One region of the Terrabacter lapilli genome, then DNA from elsewhere that is predicted to be linked to it. Evidence: predicted binding sites of a transcription regulator. Region 1 holds the regulator's gene; each other region holds the start of a gene.

Region 1 (5,037 bases):
CGGGAGAAGGTCTTCGGCCTCTTCAACCGGGTCGAGACCTCGGTCCAGGGCAGCGGTATCGGTCTGGCGACGGTCCGGCGGATCATCGAGGCGCACGGCGGCACGATCGGCATCAGCGCCGTGGACGGCCCGGGCACCAACGTGTGGTTCGAGCTGCCCGACGACCTCCCCGGCGACCTCCCTGGCGACACGGGGCAGGAGCCTGAGGGCGACAGCGCGGCTTGAAGCCGAGCTGCACGTCCCCGAACGTCCTTCCCCCCACAACCCGGAACGCCGCGTCCCCGAAATGGGGACACGGCGTCCGGGGGCGGTCAGGGCGGGGTCGAAGCGCCGCAACCGCCAGCCGCAGAGGTGGAGCCAACGCGGCCGATCTGGGGTGACAGGCGGTCTGCCGGTCAGTGGGCGGGGATGACGAGCTGCTGGCCGGCGTGGATCTGCGACGTGCTCAGGCTGTTGGCCACCTGCAGCTCGACGACACCGTCGGCGACGGAGACGTCGGGCAGCTCGCGGGCCGCGATGCCGGACAGGGTCTGTCCCGGGTGCACCGTCACGGTGCGGGCGTCACCGCTCGCCGAGGCGAGCTGGCCGGCGAGGCCGACCCCGAGCAGGGCGAGTACGCCGGCGACGAGCAGCGTTCGCACCAGCCGGCCGAAGCGCGTGAGGCGGACCGCCGGCGCTGCGGCCCGGGCGACGGCCACCGCTTCACGGCCCGTGGGGACGAGTACCAGGCGCGGCCGGCCCGTCGTGAGCTGCCCGGCGCCGCCTGCGCCCCACACGACCTCGCGTGCGGCGTCCGGCCGAGGCGCACCCGCACCGCCACGTGCAGTGGCCCGCTCGGCGAAACGCTCGGTGTCTCGCTGACGAACGGCCTCGAGGACGATGGCGCTCATGGTGACCTCCCCTTGCTCCTGATCCGGCGAACATGTGTTCGATAGAACGTCTGTACGAGTTCTAGCACGACTGTGCCGTGAAGTCGAGACACGCCTCGAACACATGTTTGGCAACTGTGTTCGAAACTCGTAGTCTTTCCTCACACCAGACACCTCAGCAGCCACCACTGACACTGGCCTCACACACCAGGCGTCACACGCGGTCTGACGAGCCGACGAAGGGAACACCATGGGCGTGACCGAGCTTCCCGACCGCGAGACCGGAGACGGCCTGACCGTCCGACAGCGGCGCGTGCTCGAGGTCATCCGCAACTCCGTCGACCGCCGCGGCTACCCCCCGAGCATGCGCGAGATCGGCGACGCCGTCGGTCTCGCCAGCCCGTCGAGCGTGTCCCACCAGCTCAACGCCCTCGTTGCCAAGGGCTACCTCCGCCGCGACCCCAACCGCCCGCGGGCCCTCGAGGTCGTCTCCCCCGACGCCAAGGCCGAGGAGCTCGGCTACCGCGGGGGGTCGCGAGGAGGCTCCGGCTCAGGCGGCGGTTCGGTCGAGCCGGTGCGCCCCGGCGGAGACCAGTACGACACGGAGACCGACTCGGGCGACGCCCGGCCGCAGGCCTCCTACGTCCCGGTGCTCGGTCAGATCGCCGCCGGTGTGCCGATCACCGCCGAGCAGGTCGTCGAGGACGTCTTCCCCCTGCCCCGGCAGCTCGTCGGCGAGGGCGAGCTCTTCCTGCTCAAGGTCACCGGCGACTCCATGGTCGAGGCGGCCATCTGCGACGGCGACTGGGTCGTGGTGCGCCAGCAGCAGCACGCCGACAACGGCGACATCGTCGCCGCCATGCTCGACAACGAGGCGACCGTCAAGACCTTCAAGCGCAAGGACGGCCATGTGTGGCTGATGCCGCACAACCCCGACTTCTCCCCCATCGACGGCGACCACGCCACGATCCTCGGCAAGGTCACCGCGGTCCTGCGACGCATCTGAGCAACGGTCAGCCGAGCCGGCCCTTTCCGATGGCCCAGGAGCGCACCCGCGACGTCGTCCTCACCTACCGCTACCTGCGGGGGGCGATGATCGCCCTGCTGCTCATGCTCCTGCTCTCCGTCGTCTACCAGTGGTGGTGGGAGACCGGCCACTCGTGCTGGCTCGGGTCCATCAGCGCGTACTACTACACACCGGCCCGCGGTGTCTTCGTCGGCGCCCTCTGCGCCCTGGGCGGCGGCCTCATCGCCTACCAGGGGCACTCGGCGGAGGAGGACGTGCTCCTCGACTTCTCGGGACTGATGGCCTTCGTCGTCGCCCTGGTCCCCACCGAGCCCGACGGGCGCTGCGGGCCCAACGCATACACCCAGACGGCACCGGAGATCGCCGCGGCCGTGCGCAACAACATCTGGTCGCTGCTCGTCGTCACGGTGCTCGCCGCCGCCGTCGCCGCCTGGCTCGGGCGCCCCGGTCGACGCGACCCGCGCCGGCCGCGCTCGACACGCTCCGTCGTGGTGAGCATCGCGTGCGGGGCCGTCGTGCTCGGCGAGCTGGTCCTCTTCCTCGTCCTGCGCGACCGCTTCATCGCCCTGAGCCACGGGATCGCCGCCGTCACCATGGTGGCCGGCGTCATCGCCGTCATGGTGCTGAGCGCCTCCCGCGCCGAGGAGCGACACCAAGGCGCGGCGGACGGTCGGGGCTCGGTCTACAAGCGGGTCTACATGGCACTCGCGGCCGCTCTCGCCGTGGCGCTGGGCGTCGCGGTCGTCACCGCGCTCGCTGTGGCCGGCTTCGACCACCTGGTGCTGATCGCGGAGGTCATCATCATCGTGCTCTTCGGCACCTACTGGGGCGTGCAGACCAAGGAGCTGTGGGACCTGCGCGACGCCCCGGGGCCCGAGGCACGCGCCGTCGGCCCGACCGCCCAGTGACCCAACGCCCCTTCAGTGACCCAGTGCCCCGCGGAGCTTGCCCAGGGTGGGCCCGAGCGGTGCATGCAGTCGCAGCGTCGCCTCGCTGTCACCGCGGGTGGCCGACCGGGTCACGATGGCGACCGGCACGTCGCGCTGGTGCGCGCGTCGCACGAAGCGGTAGCCGCTCATGACCGACAGTGAGGAGCCGAGCACGAGCACCGCGCCGGCAGCCTCCACGAGTGAGAAGCACCGCTCGACCAGGGTCTTGGGCACCGACTCGCCGAAGAAGACGACGTCCGGCTTGACGGTGTCGCGCCCGCACACGAGGCAGCGGGGTGCGTGGAACGACTCGACGAGGGCGTCGGCGAGGACGATGTCGCCGTCGGGTCGGACCTGCTCGCCCCACTGCGAGCCGACGGCGGCGGCCGCCTCGGCGAACCGGTCCATGAAGCCCGGGTTGGCCTCGGTCATCCTCTCGTGCAGGCCTTCTCGCGTCGTGTACTCACCACAGGTGAGGCACACGGCGCGGTCGAGCGAACCGTGCAGCTCCACGACGTCGGTGGCGCCGGAGGCCTGGTGCAGCCCGTCGACGTTCTGCGTGATGATCGGTCCCACGTAGCCGGCCTGCTGCAGGTCGGTGACGACGTGGTGGCCCTCGTTGGGCTCGGCGGCGTTGAAACGCTGCCAGCCGATGTAGCTGCGCGCCCAGTACCGCCGGCGGGCCTCGCTCGAGCCCGCGAACTCGCCGTAGGTCATCGGCTCGACCCGGCGGGTCCCGTCGGGTCCGCGGTAGTCGGGGATGCCGGACTCCGTCGACAGCCCGGCGCCTGACAGCACGACCACGCCGCCGCCGCTCACGAGGTCCACGAGGTCGTCGAAGGTCCCCAGGTCGTGCGTCTCGAGCGGCAGGGTGCGGGTCGTGGAGAGCCGGGTCCGGCCGGTCGTGGAGGTCGACTGCGGGGGTATGCCGTTCGGCTGCTGCACGGCGAAAGCCTACGTCTGCTGCCGGCCCTCCCGAAAAGCGCGGGCGACCCCCTGAACCATAATGATCCGTTATGCTTTTCCCATGATCGATGCTGCCGGCCTGCGGGTCATGAAGGCCATTGCCGACGAGGGAAGCTTCACCAGCGCCGCCAACGCGCTGGGCTTCACCCAGCCGGCCATCTCCCAGATGGTGCGGCGCCTCGAGCAGCGCACGGGCACGGTGCTCGTCGAGCGCTACGGCCGCCAGGTGCGACTCACCGAGGCGGGGCAGGTGCTGGCGCGGCACGCCGTCGGCGTCCTGGCCGCGCTCGACGCCGCCGAGGAGGAGATCACCGCCATCGCCGGGCTGCGTGCCGGCCGCGTCCGGCTGCAGGCCTTCCCGAGCTCGTCGGCGACGCTCGTGCCGCGCACCCTCGCGATCCTCAAGGCGCGCCACCCCGACATCACCGTCACCTTCACCGAGGCCGAGCCGCCCGAGTCCCTGGCGGCCCTGCGGGGCGGCGACTGCGACGTCGCGGTCGCCTTCGCCTACGAGGGCGCCGAGCTGGGCGAGCTGGAGGAGGACCTCTCCCTGCTCGTGACCCGGCGCCTCATGGACGACGAGGTCCGCCTCGTCGTGCCCGGCACGCACCCGCACGCCCGTGACGACGCGGCGACCCTCAGCGACTTCGCCGGAGAGGAGTGGATCGCCGGGTGTCCTCGCTGTCGTGGCCACCTGCTCTCCCTCGCCGACACCGCCGGGTTCCGCCCCAACGTCGCCTTCGAGACCGAGGACTACGTCGCCCAGCTCGGACTCGTCACCGCCGGCCTCGGCGTGGCCCTGGTGCCGGACCTGATCCTCAACGCCGCCAAGCACGACGACGTCGCGACGCTGCCGCTCGCTCCCGCGTCGCGCCGCCAGATCCTCGCCGTCACCACCCCGGACCTGCAGCGCGTGCCCGCCGTCGCCGCAGCGCTCGACGCGCTGTGCGAGGCCGCCGGCAGCGACCCCACCGTCTCCCCTGCCCAGCTCGCCGGCGCGAAGGCCTGAGACCCTCCAACACGACGCGGTCCGCGCCCGCGCGCGCCGGCACCACGCGGCATACGGTGGCCCCATGGGTGACCGTCAACGCATCTCCTACCTGCCCGTGCCCGATCGCGACGACGTCCCCGAGGGCGTGAGCCGGCTCTGGGACAAGGCGCAGGAAGCCTTCGGCTTCGTGCCCAACGTCTTCCGCGCGCAGGCCCTCAACGGTGAGCAGTTCCTCGCCTGGTGGGGCTACTTCAA
Region 2 (5,037 bases), on a different contig from region 1:
CGTACGAACTTGACTGCGCCGTAGAGCCCGTCGCGGTCGGTCAGGGCGAGGGCCGGCTGACCGAACGCCGCGGCCCGCTCCACGAGCTCGTGCGGCTTGGCCGTGCCGTAGCGCATGGAGTAGCCCGAGGCGACGTGCAGGTGCACGAAGCTCTCACCGGAGGCACCGCCTGAGTTCATGGCTGCGGCGCCGGCCGTCTTCATGGCTGTGGTGATGGCTGTGGTGATGGCTGCGGTGATGGGTGTGGTGCTGGTGGTGGTCATGCCGGTCGTCACGCTCCGCTCGCCCGGCTCCTCGAGACGGGCGTGATCGACTGCGGCAGCGGCACCGTCAGCGGGATCCCGAGCAGGTCCTGGACGATCTCGAGGAACATCTCGGCCTGGCGCAGCAGGTCGTCGGACTCACGCGCGCCGACGAGCTCACCGCGGTCGATGGCCGACCGGTGGGCCGAGCAGGCCGCGAAGAAGGCGGCCCACTCCCCCAGCTCGGGCGCGACGCCGGGCAGGACCTGCCAGACGCTGCGCGGGCGCGCTCGCGGGGTGGGGATGGTTCGGGCCGCCACGAGTGCCGCGGCTGCACGGAGCGCCCCGAGGTGGGCGTCGCGGTAGCGCTCGGAGGCGTCACTGGTGTGGCAGGCGGACTCGAGCGTCGCGCGGGACCGCGCGAGCAGGTCGAGCACGGCGACCGAGATGGGCGGGCGCGAGACGGGTGCGCGCGAGACTGATGAGCGTGGCTGTGCGGCGGTCACGGTGGTCTCCTCTTCTCAGGACGGTCGGGCTGGGTCAGTCGGGCGCGGTCAGTCGGCGACCCGCACGAGCGACCACCGGTCGCCGCGCGGAGACTCGTCGTGGGCAAGGTCGTAGACCCCGGACGCGAACGACCATCCCGGGCTGGCCTCGACGCGCCAGACGTGCTGCTCGCTCGCTGCCGCGACGAGCGTCTCGCCGGGGCGAACCTGCCCCTCGTCCGCCTCGAGCGCGTCGTGCCACCAGGCGCGCCGCTCCCGCCACTGGGCGAGCACTCGACGCACGACGTAGAGCCGGCCACGCCAGATGAACGCCTCCGGCGGTGGTCCGGCGAGCCCGCCCTCGAAGGCCTCGGCCACACCAGCGCCGGGCGGCCCGACTCGACCGGCTGAGCCGAGCTGACCGGCCGGACCAACCGAACCGGCCGAACCGACGTGCTGGGTCACCCCGCACTGCTGACGCTCCCGCAGCCTCACCTGCACGGAGTCACTGAACCTACGCACCACGACACGTCTCCCTCGGACACGTCGAGGCCGACATCACGACCCAGGCCACCCGCGCCCCACACGGGCGGCCCGACACCAACCGACGACTGAACTGACAACCTGACTGTCTTCGAACATTTGTTCGATACTCAAAGCGTAACCCCTGCCGCCGACAGGCTGTCAAGAAGCCCCGAACTGCCCCGGACCTCAACCGACTCGCCCGCCTGAGACGAACTGAGTAGTGGTGCTCAGGTGTCCCGTCGGCGAGCGCCGGCAGAGTGGGCCTCGCGGGTTCGGTCCGCGAACGGAGGGGTGCAGGGGTCCCATCCGCTCGCGGATCGGGCCCGTACCGCTGCCCGTAGGAGGACCGCTCGAGAACGTCCCCCGGGCCGAGGGGCCGCAGGAGGAACGCTGCCAGCCCCGCCGACACCGGCTCCCAGCGCGCCCCGTTGCGCCGACCGGGGTAATGAGACAGCGTCAGGACATCCGAAACCCCTGCCCGGCCGTCGTCCGGGCACCATGCGCACCGGCGCACCAGCGGCGGAGCCGACCGAAGGAGCGCTCGTGGGCGCCGAGCTCATCCCCCTGGCCTTCACCTCCGGGTGGGGCAGCGGAATCAACGCGTACGCGGTCGTGCTCGTCCTCGGCCTCGCCGACCGGATCTTCGGCATCAGCCAGATCCCCGACGCCCTGGCCCGGACCGACGTGCTGGTCGGCGCCGCCCTCCTCTTCGTCGTCGAGATGGTCGCCGACAAGATCCCCTACGTCGACTCGGTCTGGGACTCCGTCCACACGGTCGTGCGGCCGGCCGTCGGGGCGACCATCGGCTACCTCATCGGCCACGAGACGGCCGGTCTCGACGCCGCCGTCGGTGCAGCCACCGGCGGTGTCACGGCGCTCGTCTCGCACGGCATCAAGGCCGGCCTGCGCGCCGCCGTCAACACCTCCCCCGAGCCGGCCAGCAACGTCGTCGTCAGCACCGCCGAGGACGTCACCGTCACGGGGGTCACCGCCCTTGCGATCGCCCATCCGTGGTGGGCGGCCTCCATCGCCCTGGTCCTGCTCGCGGCGGGTGCCTTCCTCGTCTACAAGGTCGCCGGCCGCATCCGTCGTCTCAAGCGGCGCTACGACGTCTGGGGTGAGCGCGTCGGCATCGCGAGTCCCGGCCGCCGCAGGTCTCCCGACCCCTCGGCACCTCTACCCCCACGACGCCGAAGGGTGGGAGCCGACGAGGTGCCCGACACCCCCTTCGACCAGGAGGCGTGAGGCCGGCCCGACCTCCACAGGTCTCCCCTGCTCTCAGCTCTCACCGGGCCTGCCGCGCAGCGGCTGAGCCGAAAGTGCCGGCCAGGCCGCCGGGTCGGAGGTTGCCGGGTCAGAGGCTGCCGGGTCAGAGGTTGCCGTAGACCTCGAGCGTGGCCGAGGAGCGGTTCATGGTGATGAAGTGGATGCCCGGCGCCCCCTCGTCGAGCAGCCGGCGCGACGACTCGGTGGCGATCGCCAGGCCCTCGGCGCGCACCGCGGCCTGGTCGTCGCCGTGGCGGTCGAGCCGCTCGGTGACGGCGGTCGGCATGGGCTGGCCCGCGAGCTGCGCCATGCGTATCACCTGGCGTGCGTTGGTGATCGGCATGATCGCCGGCACGACCGGCAGCCGCGAGCCGCGGCGCGCGAGCTCGTCGCGCAGGCGCAGGTAGTTGTCGACGTCGAAGACCATCTGGGTGATGGCGAACTCAGCGCCCGCCCGCTCCTTGCGGATCAGCGTCTCGGCGTCCTCGCCGACGCCGCGGGACTCGGGGTGCCCGTCGGGGAACGCCGCCACCCCGACGGTGAAGTCGCCGAGGCTGCGCACGAGGGCGACGAGCTCGTCGGCATGGTCCAGGCCTTCGGGGTGCGCGACCCACGGCTCGCCCAGCCCGCCCTGGGGGTCGCCGCGCAGGGCCAGGATGTTGCGGACTCCCGCGGCGGCATACGACCCGACGATGCCGCGCAGCTCGGTGACGGAGTGCCCGACGCACGTCAGGTGCGCCATCGGCGTGAGCGAGGTCTCCTCGAGTACGCGCTGCGTCAGGCGCACGGTGCGGTCGCGGGTGCCGCCCCCGGCGCCGTAGGTGATCGAGACAAAGCTCGGCGACAGCTTCTCCAGGCTGCGGATCGCGTTCCACAGCTGGGTCGCGGCGGCGTCGTCCTTCGGTGGGAAGAACTCGAAGCTGAAGGTGGGGGTGTCGGCCTCGATCATCGCGGGGATGGAGCGCGTGAACCGTTCCGCCCGCGCCATCGAGGATGCCGTGCCGTATGCCATGGGCAACACCCTAGGCGGACCACCGTCCACGGTGTGCGGGCTGCTCACGGGCCACACCTCGCGCCGCGTAGGCTGACCACGATTCCCGCGACTCGATGGAGGACCCCGTGCAGACCCCCACCGACCTGGACGTGCTGCGCCGTCGGGTGCAGCAGGCGATCGACGGGCAGATCTCCGGGGCCACGCAGTCGCTCGCCGCGATCGGTGAGGAGACCGCTCCCCTCGTCTCGGCCGTGTCCGGGCTCCTGACCGGCGGGAAGGGCCTGCGTGCCGGCTTCCTCTACTGGGGCTACCGCGCCGCCGGCGGCCCGGACTCCGACGAGCTGGTCCGCCTGGCCGCCAGCATGGAGTTCTTCCAGGCGGCCGCGCTGCTCCACGACGACGTGATGGACCGCAGCGACACCAGACGCGGTATGCCGTCCGCGCACCGGGCCGTCGCCTCGCTGCACCAGCAGCGTGGTTGGGCGGGCGACGCCGACCGTTTCGGCGAGGGCACCGCGATCCTCGCCGGCGACCTGTGCCTCACCTGGTGCGACGAGCTGTACGCGACGTGTGGCCTTCCCGGAGAGCAGCTCTCGCGCGGTCGCGGGCTCTTCGACGCCATGCGCACGCAGCTGATGGGCGGCCAGTTCCTGGACCTGCTCGAGTCGGCCCGCGGCTGGGACGGCCTGGACCTCGACGCCCGGATCGCCTCGGCCCGCAAGGTGATCCGCTTCAAGAGCGCCAAGTACACCATCGAGCACCCACTGCTCATCGGCGCCCTCGTGGGAGGAGCCTCCGAGGGGTCCCTGGCGCCGCTGTCCGACTACGGCCTCGCCCTGGGCGAGGCGTTCCAGCTGCGCGACGACCTCCTCGGCGTCTTCGGCGACCCCGAGGCCACGGGCAAGCCCGCCGGTGACGACCTGCGCGAGGGCAAGCGCACGGTGCTGGTGGCCCATGCCCTCGACGCCGCCTCCGACGACGACCGCAAGAGCGTCGAGGGCCTGCTCGGCCGTGACGACCTCGATCTCGTGGGGGTCGAGTCGATCCGCCAGGTGCTCGTCGACACCGGCGCCGTCGACCGCGTCGAGTCGCTCATCGAGGCTCTCGCGCTCGAGGCGCGGGAGGCGGTGGAGCGAGCGCGCGCGACGGGGTCCTACGACCCGTCGGCGCTCGACGTCCTCGAGGCGCTCGTCGCGGTCTCGACCGCGCGCCGCGCCTGACGCGAGCGCCTGCCCGGCAGGCGTGACCGCGAGCCTGACCGCAGTCACGCGACGAAGCGCACGGCATACGGCAACGGCATACGGCAAAGGCGCTGTTGGAGCGCCCCCTCGTCGAGGCGTCAGAAGGCGAGCTCCTGGGCGCGCCTCCTGATCTCGGTCTTGTGCCCGGCCCGGATGGCGTCGATCGGGGCGCCCTCGACGGGCAGCGTCGGGTCAGGCGTGAAGAGCCAGGCGATGATCTCCTCGTCGTCCATGCCCCCGTCGGCGAGCACGGTGAAGGTCCCCCGCAGCTCGGGTCGGGGACC
Region 3 (5,037 bases), on a different contig from region 1:
CGTTGAGGTACTTGTAGCCGCAGCCGACGGCGAGGTCCGCACCGCCCGCGTCGAGGTCCACCTCGACGACACCGGCGGAGTGGCACAGGTCCCAGCACGCCAGGGCGCCGACGTCATGCGCTGCAGCGGTGATGGCGCGCAGGTCCCACAGCTCACCGGTGCGGTAGTCGATGCTCGAGTACGAGACGAGGGCGAGGGCGTCACCGACCTCGGCGACGGCGGTGACCGCGTCGCGCGGGTGGACCCGTCGGACCTCGAGCCCGGCCAGTGACGCGGCAGACTCGGTCATGTAGAGGTCCGTCGGGAACGAGTCGGGATCGGTCAGCACCACGGTCCGCCCCGGTCGCAGCCGAGCGGCGCCGATGACGGCCTTGAAGAGGTTGACGGAGGTCGAGTCGGTGACGACGACCTGGCCGGGAGCGGCGCCGACCAGTCGGCCGACGCGGTCGCCGACGCGGGTCTGCGCACCCCACCAGTCCGCCTCGTTCCAGGAGCGGATCAGCCGCTCGCCCCACTGCCGGTGCATGACGGCGTCGACGACCGGGGGCACCGCCCTCGGGAGGGCGCCCAGCGAGTTGCCGTCGAGGTAGATGACGCCCTCGGGAAGGGAGAAGAGCTCGCGCGTGCCGCGCAGGGGAGAGGTGTCGTCGGCCTGCTGCGCGCCGGCGATGAGGGCGTCGTGGGTGTGCACCGTCGTCATGGCCGCAACGTATCCGGTGCACCGGCCGCGATGTCAGGTCGGTCGGCCTTCGTGTCTGGTGACCGAGACAGTGACCGAGACAGTGACCGGAGGGCCGCCCTCCGCCACCCGTGGCGAGACCTCACGCGTGCCCGTTCTACCCTGAGGCGGTGAGCACGACGACCAGCACCGCCCGCCCGGCTCCGGCCGGGGCTGCCCCCGAGCAGTCGAAGCCCCGGATCGGCGTCCTGGCGGTGCAGGGGGACGTGCGCGAGCACCTCGCGGCCCTCACCGCGCTCGGCGCCGACGCCGTCACGGTGCGCCGGCCGGCGGAGGTGGAGGCGATCGACGCCCTGGTGATCCCCGGCGGCGAGTCCACGGTGATGGACAAGCTCGTGCGCGCGTTCGAGCTGCGCGAGCCGCTGCTGCGGCGCCTCGCGGACGGGATGCCGGCCTACGGCTCCTGCGCGGGGATGATCATGCTGGCCGACCGCATCGCCGACGGACGCCCCGACCAGCAGACCCTGGGCGGTCTGGACATCACGGTGCGCCGCAACGCGTTCGGCCGCCAGGTCGACTCCTTCGAGCAGGACCTCGACTACGCCTGGAGCACTCCGGGCAACACCGGTACCGTGCACGCCGTCTTCATCCGCGCCCCGTGGGTCGAGGAGGCCGGCCCCGACGTGCAGGTGCTCGCCCGCGTGAGCGAGGGGCAGGCCGCCGGTAGGATCGTCGCGGTCCGGCAGGGCAACCTCATGGCCACGTCCTTCCACCCGGAGGTGGGGGCCGACCGCCGGATCCACGCCGAGTTCGTCTCGATCGTCAGAGAGCACCGACTCCAGCAGTCGGGCGCACGCCAGTCACCGGAACGCGAGGACACTGCATGAGCGGCCACTCCAAATGGGCCACCACGAAGCACCAGAAGGCGGCCAAGGACGCCAAGCGCGGCAAGCTCTTCGCCAAGCTCATCAAGAACATCGAGGTCGCGGCTCGTCAGGGCGGCGCTGACCCCGCCGGCAACCCGACGCTCTACGACGCCATCCAGAAGGCGAAGAAGACGTCCGTCCCCAACGACAACATCGACCGCGCAGTCAAGCGCGCCTCGGGTGCCGAGGCGGGCGCAGCCGACTGGCAGACGATCATGTACGAGGGCTACGCCCCCAACGGTGTCGCCGTGCTCATCGAGTGCCTCACCGACAACCGCAACCGCGCCGCGGCCGAGGTGCGCACCGCCCTGACCCGCAACGGTGGCCAGCTCGCCGACCCGGGCTCCGTGTCCTACGTCTTCAACCGCAAGGGCGTCGTGACCGTCCTCAAGGAGGCCGGCTCCGAGGACGAGATCCTCGAGGTCGTGCTCGAGGCGGGCGCCGAGGAGGTCAACGACAACGGCGACACGTGGGAGATCATCTCCGAGGCCACCGACTTCGTCGCGGTCCGCACGGCCCTCCAGGACGCCGGCATCGACTACGAGTCGGCCGAGGCGTCGTTCGTGCCCAACCTGCAGGTGCCGCTCGACCTCGACGGGGCCAAGAAGATGATCCGCGTCATCGAGGCGCTCGAGGACAGCGACGACGTCCAGAACGTCTACGCCAACGGCGACATCCCCGACGACGTCCTGGCCGAGCTCGACGACGAGGAGTGACCGGGCTGCTGGGCCCGCAGGTCCGGCAGGACCACAGAGCAGGAGGCACGCCGGCGCCCGGCGTGCCTCCCGTCCTTTCGGGGCCCGCCCGTTAGCGTTGTCCCGAACACGTGTTCGGATCGCCCCAGCCCGTCCCGACCGATCGTCACCCGCCGTCCCCAGCACCCGAGGAGGTATGCCGTGCGCGTCCTCGCGGTCGACCCCGGGCTCACCCGGTGCGGCGTCGGCGTCGTCGACGGCGTCCCCGGCCGCAAGCTGTCCCTCGTGGAAGTCGGGGTGATCCGCACGCCGTCCGGCGATCCCACGCCGAAGCGCCTCGTCGCCGTCGAGGACGAGATGCGGCAGTGGTTCGCCCGGCACCGGCCCGAGGCGGTGGCCATCGAGCGCGTCTTCGCCGACACCAACGTCTCGACGGTCATGGGCACCGCCCAGGTGACGGGGATCGTCATGATCATCGCCGAGAGACTCGGCCTGCCCGTCACCCTGCACACCCCGACCGAGGTCAAGGCCGCGGTCAGCGGCAACGGTCGGGCCGACAAGGCGCAGGTGACCACGATGGTGACTCGGCTTCTCGGTCTGGAGACCCCGCCCAAGCCCGCCGATGCCGCCGACGCGCTCGCCCTCGCCATCTGCCACGTGTGGCGCGGCGGCACGCAGAGCAGGCTCGAGGAGGCTCGTCTCGAGGTGCTCGCGCGCACGGGCAGCCGGGGGAGCGGCATACCCCGCCGGGTCCCTCCGGGGGCCGCGCCACCCGTGCAGCGACTGCGGGCGGCGACGACCCAGCCCGCCCGCACCCGACCCGGCACCGACCGACCCCAGCAACCGCACCCTGGAGCCCAGCCCCGATGATCGCCTCGCTCTCCGGAACCGTCCTCAAGGTCGGCCTCGACTCGCTCGTGGTCGGCGTGGGAGGTGTCGGGATGCTCGTCCACACCACGCCCGCCACAGCAGCCTCCGTGCGACTCGGCCAGCCCACCGAGCTCGCCACCACGCTCGTCGTGCGGGAGGACTCGCTGACCCTCTACGGCTTCGCCACCGACGACGAGAAGCACGTCTTCGAGACCGTGCAGACGGTGTCAGGCGTCGGGCCACGCCTGGCACTCGCTGTCCTGGCGGTCCACTCGCCCGACGCGGTGCGGGTGGCCCTCGGCACCGGAGACCTCGCCGCGCTGACCAAGGTGCCCGGCATCGGGAAGAAGGGCGCAGAGCGCATGGTGCTGGAGCTGAAGGACAAGCTCGGCGCCCTGCCCGGCTCGGCCGGGCAGGCTGCACCGGTCCAGCTCGGCACCGGCGAGGCCTGGCGTGAGCAGGTGCGCGAGGCGCTGGTCGGCCTCGGCTGGACGATCCGCCAGGCCGATGACGCGCTCGACAAGGTCGCGCCCCTGGCGGCGGACGGCGCCGGCGTCTCGGCGCTGCTGCGGGCGGCTCTGCAGGAGCTGGGCCGATGAGCGTCGGTTCGTGGGGCAGTGACGCCGAGGCCGAGCGGCAGGTCTGGGACGACGGCTCCTTCGACGCGACCGCCCGGATCGTCGACGCCGGGGGCGACACCGACGAGCGGCAGGTCGAGGCGGCCCTGCGCCCGAAGCGGCTCGACGAGTTCCCCGGACAGAGCCGTGTGCGGGACCAGCTCGGCCTCGTCCTCAAGGCCGCCAAGCGTCGCGGCACGCCTCCCGACCACGTCCTGCTCTCCGGGCCCCCCGGCCTCGGCAAGACCACGCTCGCGATGATCGTCGCCGGCGAGCTCGAGCAGCCGATCCGCATCACCTCCGGACCGGCGATCCAGCACGCGGGAGACCTCGCCTCGGTCCTCTCGTCGCTGGCCGAGGGCGAGGTCCTCTTCCTCGACGAGATCCACCGCATGTCGCGCTCCGCCGAGGAGATGCTCTACCTCGCGATGGAGGACTTCCGCGTCGACGTCATCATCGGCAAGGGCCCGGGCGCGACGGCGATCCCGCTGGAGCTGCCGCCCTTCACGGTCGTCGGCGCCACCACGCGGGCGGGCCTGCTGCCCGCCCCGCTTCGCGACCGCTTCGGCTTCACCGGTCACCTCGACTACTACGCCGCCGCCGACCTCGTCACCATCCTGCAGCGCTCCGCGCGGCTGCTGGGCCTCGAGGCCGACGACGACGGCATCCGCGAGATCGCGCTGCGCTCACGCGGCACGCCCCGCATCGCCAACCGCCTGCTGCGCCGCGTCCGCGACTGGGCCCAGGTCCACGGCGAGGACCGCGTCACGCACGCGGCCGCGCGCCAGGCGCTCGAACTCTTCGACGTCGACGAGCGCGGCCTCGACCGGCTCGACCGCGCCGTCCTCGAGGCCCTGTGCCGCCGCTTCAACGGCGGACCGGTGGGGCTCTCGACCCTCGCCGTCTCCGTGGGGGAGGAGCCCGACACCGTCGAGACCGTCGCCGAGCCATACCTCGTGCGTGAGGGCTTCATGGTGCGCACCCCGCGCGGTCGCGCGGCCTCCAGCCTCGCGTGGGAGCACCTCGGGCTGACCCCGCCGGTCGACGCGCAGTCGATGTGGGCCGCGACGCTGCCCATCGACGACGCCGGCGGCGGCCGTTTCGAGGGTTGAGGAGTGCGGACCGACCCGCATCGCCGAAGTGGCCCGGAACGCTGCCAAAACGTGACACGTCGCTGCACCGGGTGCGTGGCGTCTCGTCTGACAAACTGCACCCGCGCACGTAGACTCCTGCGGGCACCATCGCCGCTG
Region 4 (5,037 bases), on a different contig from region 1:
GCGCAGCGCCGGAGCGAGCGTGGGCTCGGCGGAACGCTCGCGTTCTACGGCGACAAGGCCGCGTGGAACTGGGGCGACGGCATGTTCGGTGCGTGGTGGGAGGGTCTCGACGCGGCGCCGGGTGCGCTGGCGCCGGCCACCGGTCCGACCGGGGCGGTGCACGAGCTCAACGGCTTCCACGGCTGGGCCTACCCGGTGCGGGCCGACCTGACCCAGGCCCTGTGGCTGGCGGTGCTGCTGGTCGCCGGGGGCGGGTTGCTCCGTGCTCCCTACCGCCGCGGCACCGTCCTGCTCGCCGTCTCGGTGCTCGGCATCGCGTCGTTCACCGTGCTGCTTCAAGGCCGGTCGCGCTACCTGTTCGCGTTCGTGCCAGTCGTCGTGGCACTGGCCGCCGTGGCGCACGGGTGGCTGCCACGGCTGCGTCCGTCGACCCGATCGCGTGCGCGCGGGGTCGACCGGACGGACGCGGCTCAGTCGATCGAGTCGGTGAGCACCGCGTCGACGGCGGCGAGCGCCGCAGGGTCGCCGTCGCGGGTGATCTGACCCTCGGCCGGGCGGTTCCACAGCCAGCAGTCGAGGTCGGCCGCCGAGCCGCAGATCTCGGCCACGGCCGCGCCGTCCGGTCCGTCGCTCACGAGGAAGCGCTGCACGTCCACGGCCCTGCCGTCCCAGGTCCCGGTGACGCGGACCGGCGTGACCGTCCACGAGTGCATCGCATCGACGGTGACGACGGTGACCGGCGCCGTGGTCGCGGCGTGGGTGAGGCCCGGTTCGGCCTCGTAGCCGCGCATGATGCGGAGCACCTCGTCGACACCGTCTGCCGCCAGTCGGCAGTCGATCGGCGTGCGGTCCCCGACGGTGAGCTCGGCGTCGAGCCGGTGGACCAGGGCCTCGTGGGCCTGCCGGCGGCGGATGTAGCCGGCCGTCTTGTCGTCGGCCCACATCCACAGCGGGGTCTCGGGTGCCAGCCCGTCCAACGTCCGGTGCAGCCGCTCGCTCGCGCGGTCGAAGAAGTCGAGGAGGCCGACGCGGTCGTCGGGTCGTTGGGTGCGGGACGCGTTCAGGGCGTCCAGCTCGGCAGGGTCGGTGAGCCCGCGCTCGGCGATCTCGCCCCAGAACCACTGCACCTCGCCGAGGTGCCACAGCAGGTCGTCGGCGTCCCAGTCGGGGCAGGTGGGCACGCGCCGGCCGCTCGGGGCCGCGGCGAGCACCTCGCGGAAGCGGGCGGAGTCCGCCGCCAGGTGGTCGAGGAAGGGCAGGGGGCCACCTGGGCGGCTTGACGGCATACGGAGGGCTCCTTCAGCGGACACCGGCGACACGGAACTGGACGGAGATGCGCGGACCCATCGGCTCGGAGGTCTTGGGAACCGCGTGGTCCCACGTGCGTTGGCACGAGCCGCCCATCACGACGAGGTCACCATGTCCGAGCGGGTAGCGCAAGCTCTTGTGGGTGGTGCCGGGGATGGCGCCGCCGTCGCGCGGGCGGAGGGTGAGGGTGCGCGCCGAACCGAGCGAGAGGATCGCCACCATCGTGTCGGTGTCGCGGGAACGCCCGATGCGGTCGCCGTGCCAGGCCACGCTGTCGCGTCCGTCGCGGTAGAGGCACAGCCCCGCCGTCACGAACGGCTCGCCGAGCTCGGGAGCGTAGTGACGGCTCAGGGCCTCGCGCGCCTCGACGAGGATCGGGTGGGGGAGCGTCTCCCCGGCGGCGTAGAACTTCGTGAGGCGGGGGACGTCGACGACCGAGTCGTACATCTGGCGGCGCTCGGCGTGCCAGGGCACCTCGTGCAGCAGCGCAGTGAACAGCTCGTCGCCGGAAGCCAGCCAGCCGGGTCGCACGTCGACCCACGCGCCCCGGGTCAGGCGGTGCCGGGTCAGGCCGGTGCCGACGTCACGCAGGGTCATGGCGTCGGTCAGGTCGAGCAGCGAACCCTGGAGAGAGAGGTCCATGCCGCCACCATACCCCAACGGTCGAACGCCTGTTCGACTGGCGCGTCCGAATGTCGTCGTCTGCCGCCGGCACGGCGCGTGCGGTGCCACGCTGCTCGCGCCACGGTGGAGAATGGACCCATGCCCCTCTACCGTGACGAGGCGATCGTCCTGCGCACCCACAAGCTGGGCGAGGCCGACCGCATCATCACGATGCTGACACGGACCCGGGGCCGGGTCCGCGCGGTCGCCAAGGGGGTGCGGCGCACGAAGTCGCGCTTCGGCTCGCGGCTGGAGCCGGGCATGGTCATCGACGTCCAGTGCTACGAGGGGCGCAACCTCGACACCGTGACCCAGGTCGAGACGCTCGCCCCCTACGGGGACGCGATCGCCCGGGACTACACCGCCTACACGTGTGCGACCTCCATGCTCGAGACCGCGCTGCAGCTCACCGAGGAGCACGAGCCGCAGACCCAGCAGTACCTCCTCCTGGCCGGTGCGCTGCGGTCGCTCGCGGAGCGGGCCCACGACCCCGGACTCGTCCTCGACGCGTACCTGCTGCGATCCCTCGCGGTGGCCGGGTGGGCGCCGAGCTTCGTCGACTGCGCGAGGTGCGGTGCGCCCGGCCCCCACCGCGCGTTCAACGTGCAGGCCGGCGGCGCCGTCTGTTCCGTATGCCGTCCGCCCGGCTCGAGTGCCCCCGCTCCCGAGACCTTCATCCTGCTCGCGTCGCTGCTGACCGGCGACTGGGACGTCGCCGACGCGAGTGACGACCGCTCCCGCAGGCAGGGCAACGGTCTCGTCTCCGCGTTCCTGCAGTGGCACATCGAACGAGGGCTACGCTCGCTGCGTCTCGTCGAGCGCGCCTGACCGCCGCGAGCCGTGAGTCGCCCTCAGTGGCAACCGAACCCGACCCCGACCGACCGGAGAGCCGTGTACGCCAAGCCCTTCCCGCACCCGTCCGGCGCGACGGCGCCCGAGTTCGCGGCTGACCTGCTGCCCAGGCACGTCGCGATCGTCATGGACGGCAACGGCCGCTGGGCCAACGCGCGCGGCCTGCCGCGGACGAAGGGGCACGAGGCGGGCGAGGCCTCGCTCCTCGACGTCGTGGCGGGCGCCATCGAGGTGGGCGTGACGCACCTGTCGGCCTACGCCTTCTCGACGGAGAACTGGCGCCGATCTCCCGACGAGGTGCGCTTCCTCATGGGCTTCAACCGTGACGTCATCCGTCGCCGTCGGGACCAGCTGCACGAGTGGGGCGTTCGGATGCGATGGGTCGGTCGTGCGCCCCGCCTCTGGCGTTCGGTCATCAAGGAGCTGGAGGTCGCGCAGGAGCTGACCCAGCACAACACCGGGCTCACGCTCTACTTCTGCGTCAACTACGGCGGCCGCGCCGAGATCGCCGACGCGGTGCAGCGGATCGCCCACGACGTGAAGGACGGCCGACTGAGACCGGGTTCGGTCGACGAGAGGACGATCAAGCGCTACCTCGACGAGCCGACGATGCCCGACGTCGACCTGTTCGTGCGCAGCTCGGGGGAGCAGCGCACGAGCAACTTCCTGCTGTGGCAGTCGGCGTACGCCGAGATGGTGTTCCAGAACCGGCTGTGGCCCGACTACGACCGCCGCGACCTGTGGGCGGCCATCGAGGAGTACGTCGCGCGCGACCGTCGCTACGGCGGCGCGGTCGACGCTCCGACCAAGGCCTGACGCGAAACCGATCGGTGCCGCGTCAGTCGTCGACGACGGTCACCTCGTACCGGCTTGCCGTGGGCGGGAACCCGGTTTCGAACTTCGCGTTGACGACGGCGAGGCGGTCACCGAAGCGCGCGACCGTGGTGGGCACCTCGAACTTCCGGCTCGTGATCGTCTCGAGGAGACGACCGGAGGACAGACCTTCCGAGAGCCGCCACTCCGACACCTTGTTGGAGAAGTTCTGCACCGCGTAGACCGTGCGTCCCTGGAGCAGGATGCCATCGACGTTCGGCACGCTGACGCCGGTGATGGTCCGGCTGTCACCGGTCACCGGGTCCACGGTGTTGAGCACGGCGGAGTTGGTGTGCGCCACGACGAGCGTGCGCCCGTCGGCGCTCGCCTGGATGCCGTTGTTGTTGAAGCCGGACTTGATGACGGCCGCAGGTCCGTGCAGCCGTAGGGTCCGGGCGGCCCCCAGGCTCCCGTTCCGGCTGACGGGGACGAAGTAGAGCTTGGCCTGTGACGAGTCGGTGAACCAGGCGCCTCTGCTGGTGAGCGCGACGTCGTTGATGACAGAGGTCGCGGTGGTGAGCTGGTAGGCCTTGACGGGCGCCCCCGTGACGAGGTCGTAGACGTAGGCCTAGCCGGTGAAGCCGCCGGCGACGAAGAGCAGGTGATGCGCCCGGTCGACCCGCAGGCCCAGGGCCATCCTGCCCGGAGGTGCCGTGATGAACTTCGAGGCCGTGCCGGTGCGCACGTCGCCGCGGTAGATGTTGCCGGTGAACAGCTCGCCGGCGTAGAACGTGGTCCCCGTCCCGGCCGCGATCCCTTCGGCGGAGTGGGCTCCGGGGAGCACGATCTGCTGAGCCGGCCCGTGCTCCGCCTGTGCGGGAGCCATCCCGAGCACGACGGTGAGGGCACCGGCGAGCAGAGCTGCGAGTCGGGCACGTCTGGCGACAACGGTCATGGGACCACCCCTCGGGTCGTGCCGCACGCGGTCCGTCACCGCTCACGCGGCCTTCCGATCAGGGTCGACCTGTGTCGTGCGCCGCCGCAAGACCACAGAGCGGGACCTAAGGGACCCGTTCCTTCGGGCTGTGACTCTCAGGAGGCGGCGCAGCCGGCACACGTGCCGAAGATCTCGAGGGTGTGCGTGACTGCCGTGAAGCCGTGCTCGCTCGCGACCTTGTCGGCCCACCGCTCGACGGCCGGCCCCTCCACCTCGACGGTGCGGCCGCAGCTGCGGCACACGAGGTGGTGGTGGTGGTGCGTCGAGCACGCGCGGTAGACGGCCTCGCCGTCGTCGGTGCGCAGCACGTCGACGGTGCCGGCCTCGACCATCGACTGCAGCGTCCGGTAGACGGTGGCCAGTCCGACGCCGGCGCCGGCCTCGCGCAGCCGCGCGTGCACCGT

The links. The regulator LexA, encoded in region 1, represses DNA repair genes until DNA is damaged. The targets are predictions, from matches to a motif close to TCGAACANNTGTTCGA.
Region 2: ABD241_RS05725 (DUF6504 family protein) is a predicted target of LexA. The motif match lies at 1,362-1,377, and genes of this name have one in related genera.
Region 3: ruvC (crossover junction endodeoxyribonuclease RuvC) is a predicted target of LexA. The motif match lies at 2,424-2,439, and genes of this name have one in related genera.
Region 4: ABD241_RS04235 (alpha-ketoglutarate-dependent dioxygenase AlkB) is a predicted target of LexA. The motif match lies at 1,972-1,987, and genes of this name have one in related genera.

What each region holds. Positions count from the first base shown of each region.
Region 1 is NZ_BAAAPU010000009.1:173,964-179,000, forward strand. It holds gene ABD241_RS15690 (sensor histidine kinase) at 1-225, shown strand, start outside; gene ABD241_RS15695 (LysM peptidoglycan-binding domain-containing protein) at 396-890, opposite strand; gene lexA (transcriptional repressor LexA) at 1,120-1,875, shown strand; gene ABD241_RS15705 (hypothetical protein) at 1,905-2,804, shown strand; gene ABD241_RS15710 (Sir2 family NAD-dependent protein deacetylase) at 2,817-3,770, opposite strand; gene ABD241_RS15715 (LysR substrate-binding domain-containing protein) at 3,853-4,800, shown strand; gene ABD241_RS15720 (peroxidase-related enzyme) at 4,865-5,037, shown strand, end outside.
Region 2 is NZ_BAAAPU010000003.1:927,860-932,896, reverse strand. It holds gene ABD241_RS05735 (DNA polymerase III subunit alpha) at 1-179, opposite strand, end outside; gene ABD241_RS05730 (SAV_6107 family HEPN domain-containing protein) at 272-748, opposite strand; gene ABD241_RS05725 (DUF6504 family protein) at 797-1,192, opposite strand; gene ABD241_RS05720 (DUF4126 domain-containing protein) at 1,796-2,497, shown strand; gene metF (methylenetetrahydrofolate reductase [NAD(P)H]) at 2,622-3,530, opposite strand; gene ABD241_RS05710 (polyprenyl synthetase family protein) at 3,638-4,732, shown strand; gene ABD241_RS05705 (Rv2175c family DNA-binding protein) at 4,852-5,037, opposite strand, start outside.
Region 3 is NZ_BAAAPU010000004.1:95,410-100,446, forward strand. It holds gene kynU (kynureninase) at 1-700, opposite strand, end outside; gene pdxT (pyridoxal 5'-phosphate synthase glutaminase subunit PdxT) at 850-1,566, shown strand; gene ABD241_RS06615 (YebC/PmpR family DNA-binding transcriptional regulator) at 1,563-2,321, shown strand; gene ruvC (crossover junction endodeoxyribonuclease RuvC) at 2,502-3,170, shown strand; gene ruvA (Holliday junction branch migration protein RuvA) at 3,167-3,769, shown strand; gene ruvB (Holliday junction branch migration DNA helicase RuvB) at 3,766-4,899, shown strand.
Region 4 is NZ_BAAAPU010000003.1:619,480-624,516, forward strand. It holds gene ABD241_RS04225 (glycosyltransferase family protein) at 1-543, shown strand, start outside; gene ABD241_RS04230 (maleylpyruvate isomerase family mycothiol-dependent enzyme) at 471-1,286, opposite strand; gene ABD241_RS04235 (alpha-ketoglutarate-dependent dioxygenase AlkB) at 1,300-1,950, opposite strand; gene recO (DNA repair protein RecO) at 2,071-2,799, shown strand; gene ABD241_RS04245 (isoprenyl transferase) at 2,863-3,639, shown strand; gene ABD241_RS04250 (hypothetical protein) at 3,662-3,997, opposite strand; gene ABD241_RS04255 (hypothetical protein) at 4,265-4,591, opposite strand; gene ABD241_RS04260 (Fur family transcriptional regulator) at 4,729-5,037, opposite strand, start outside.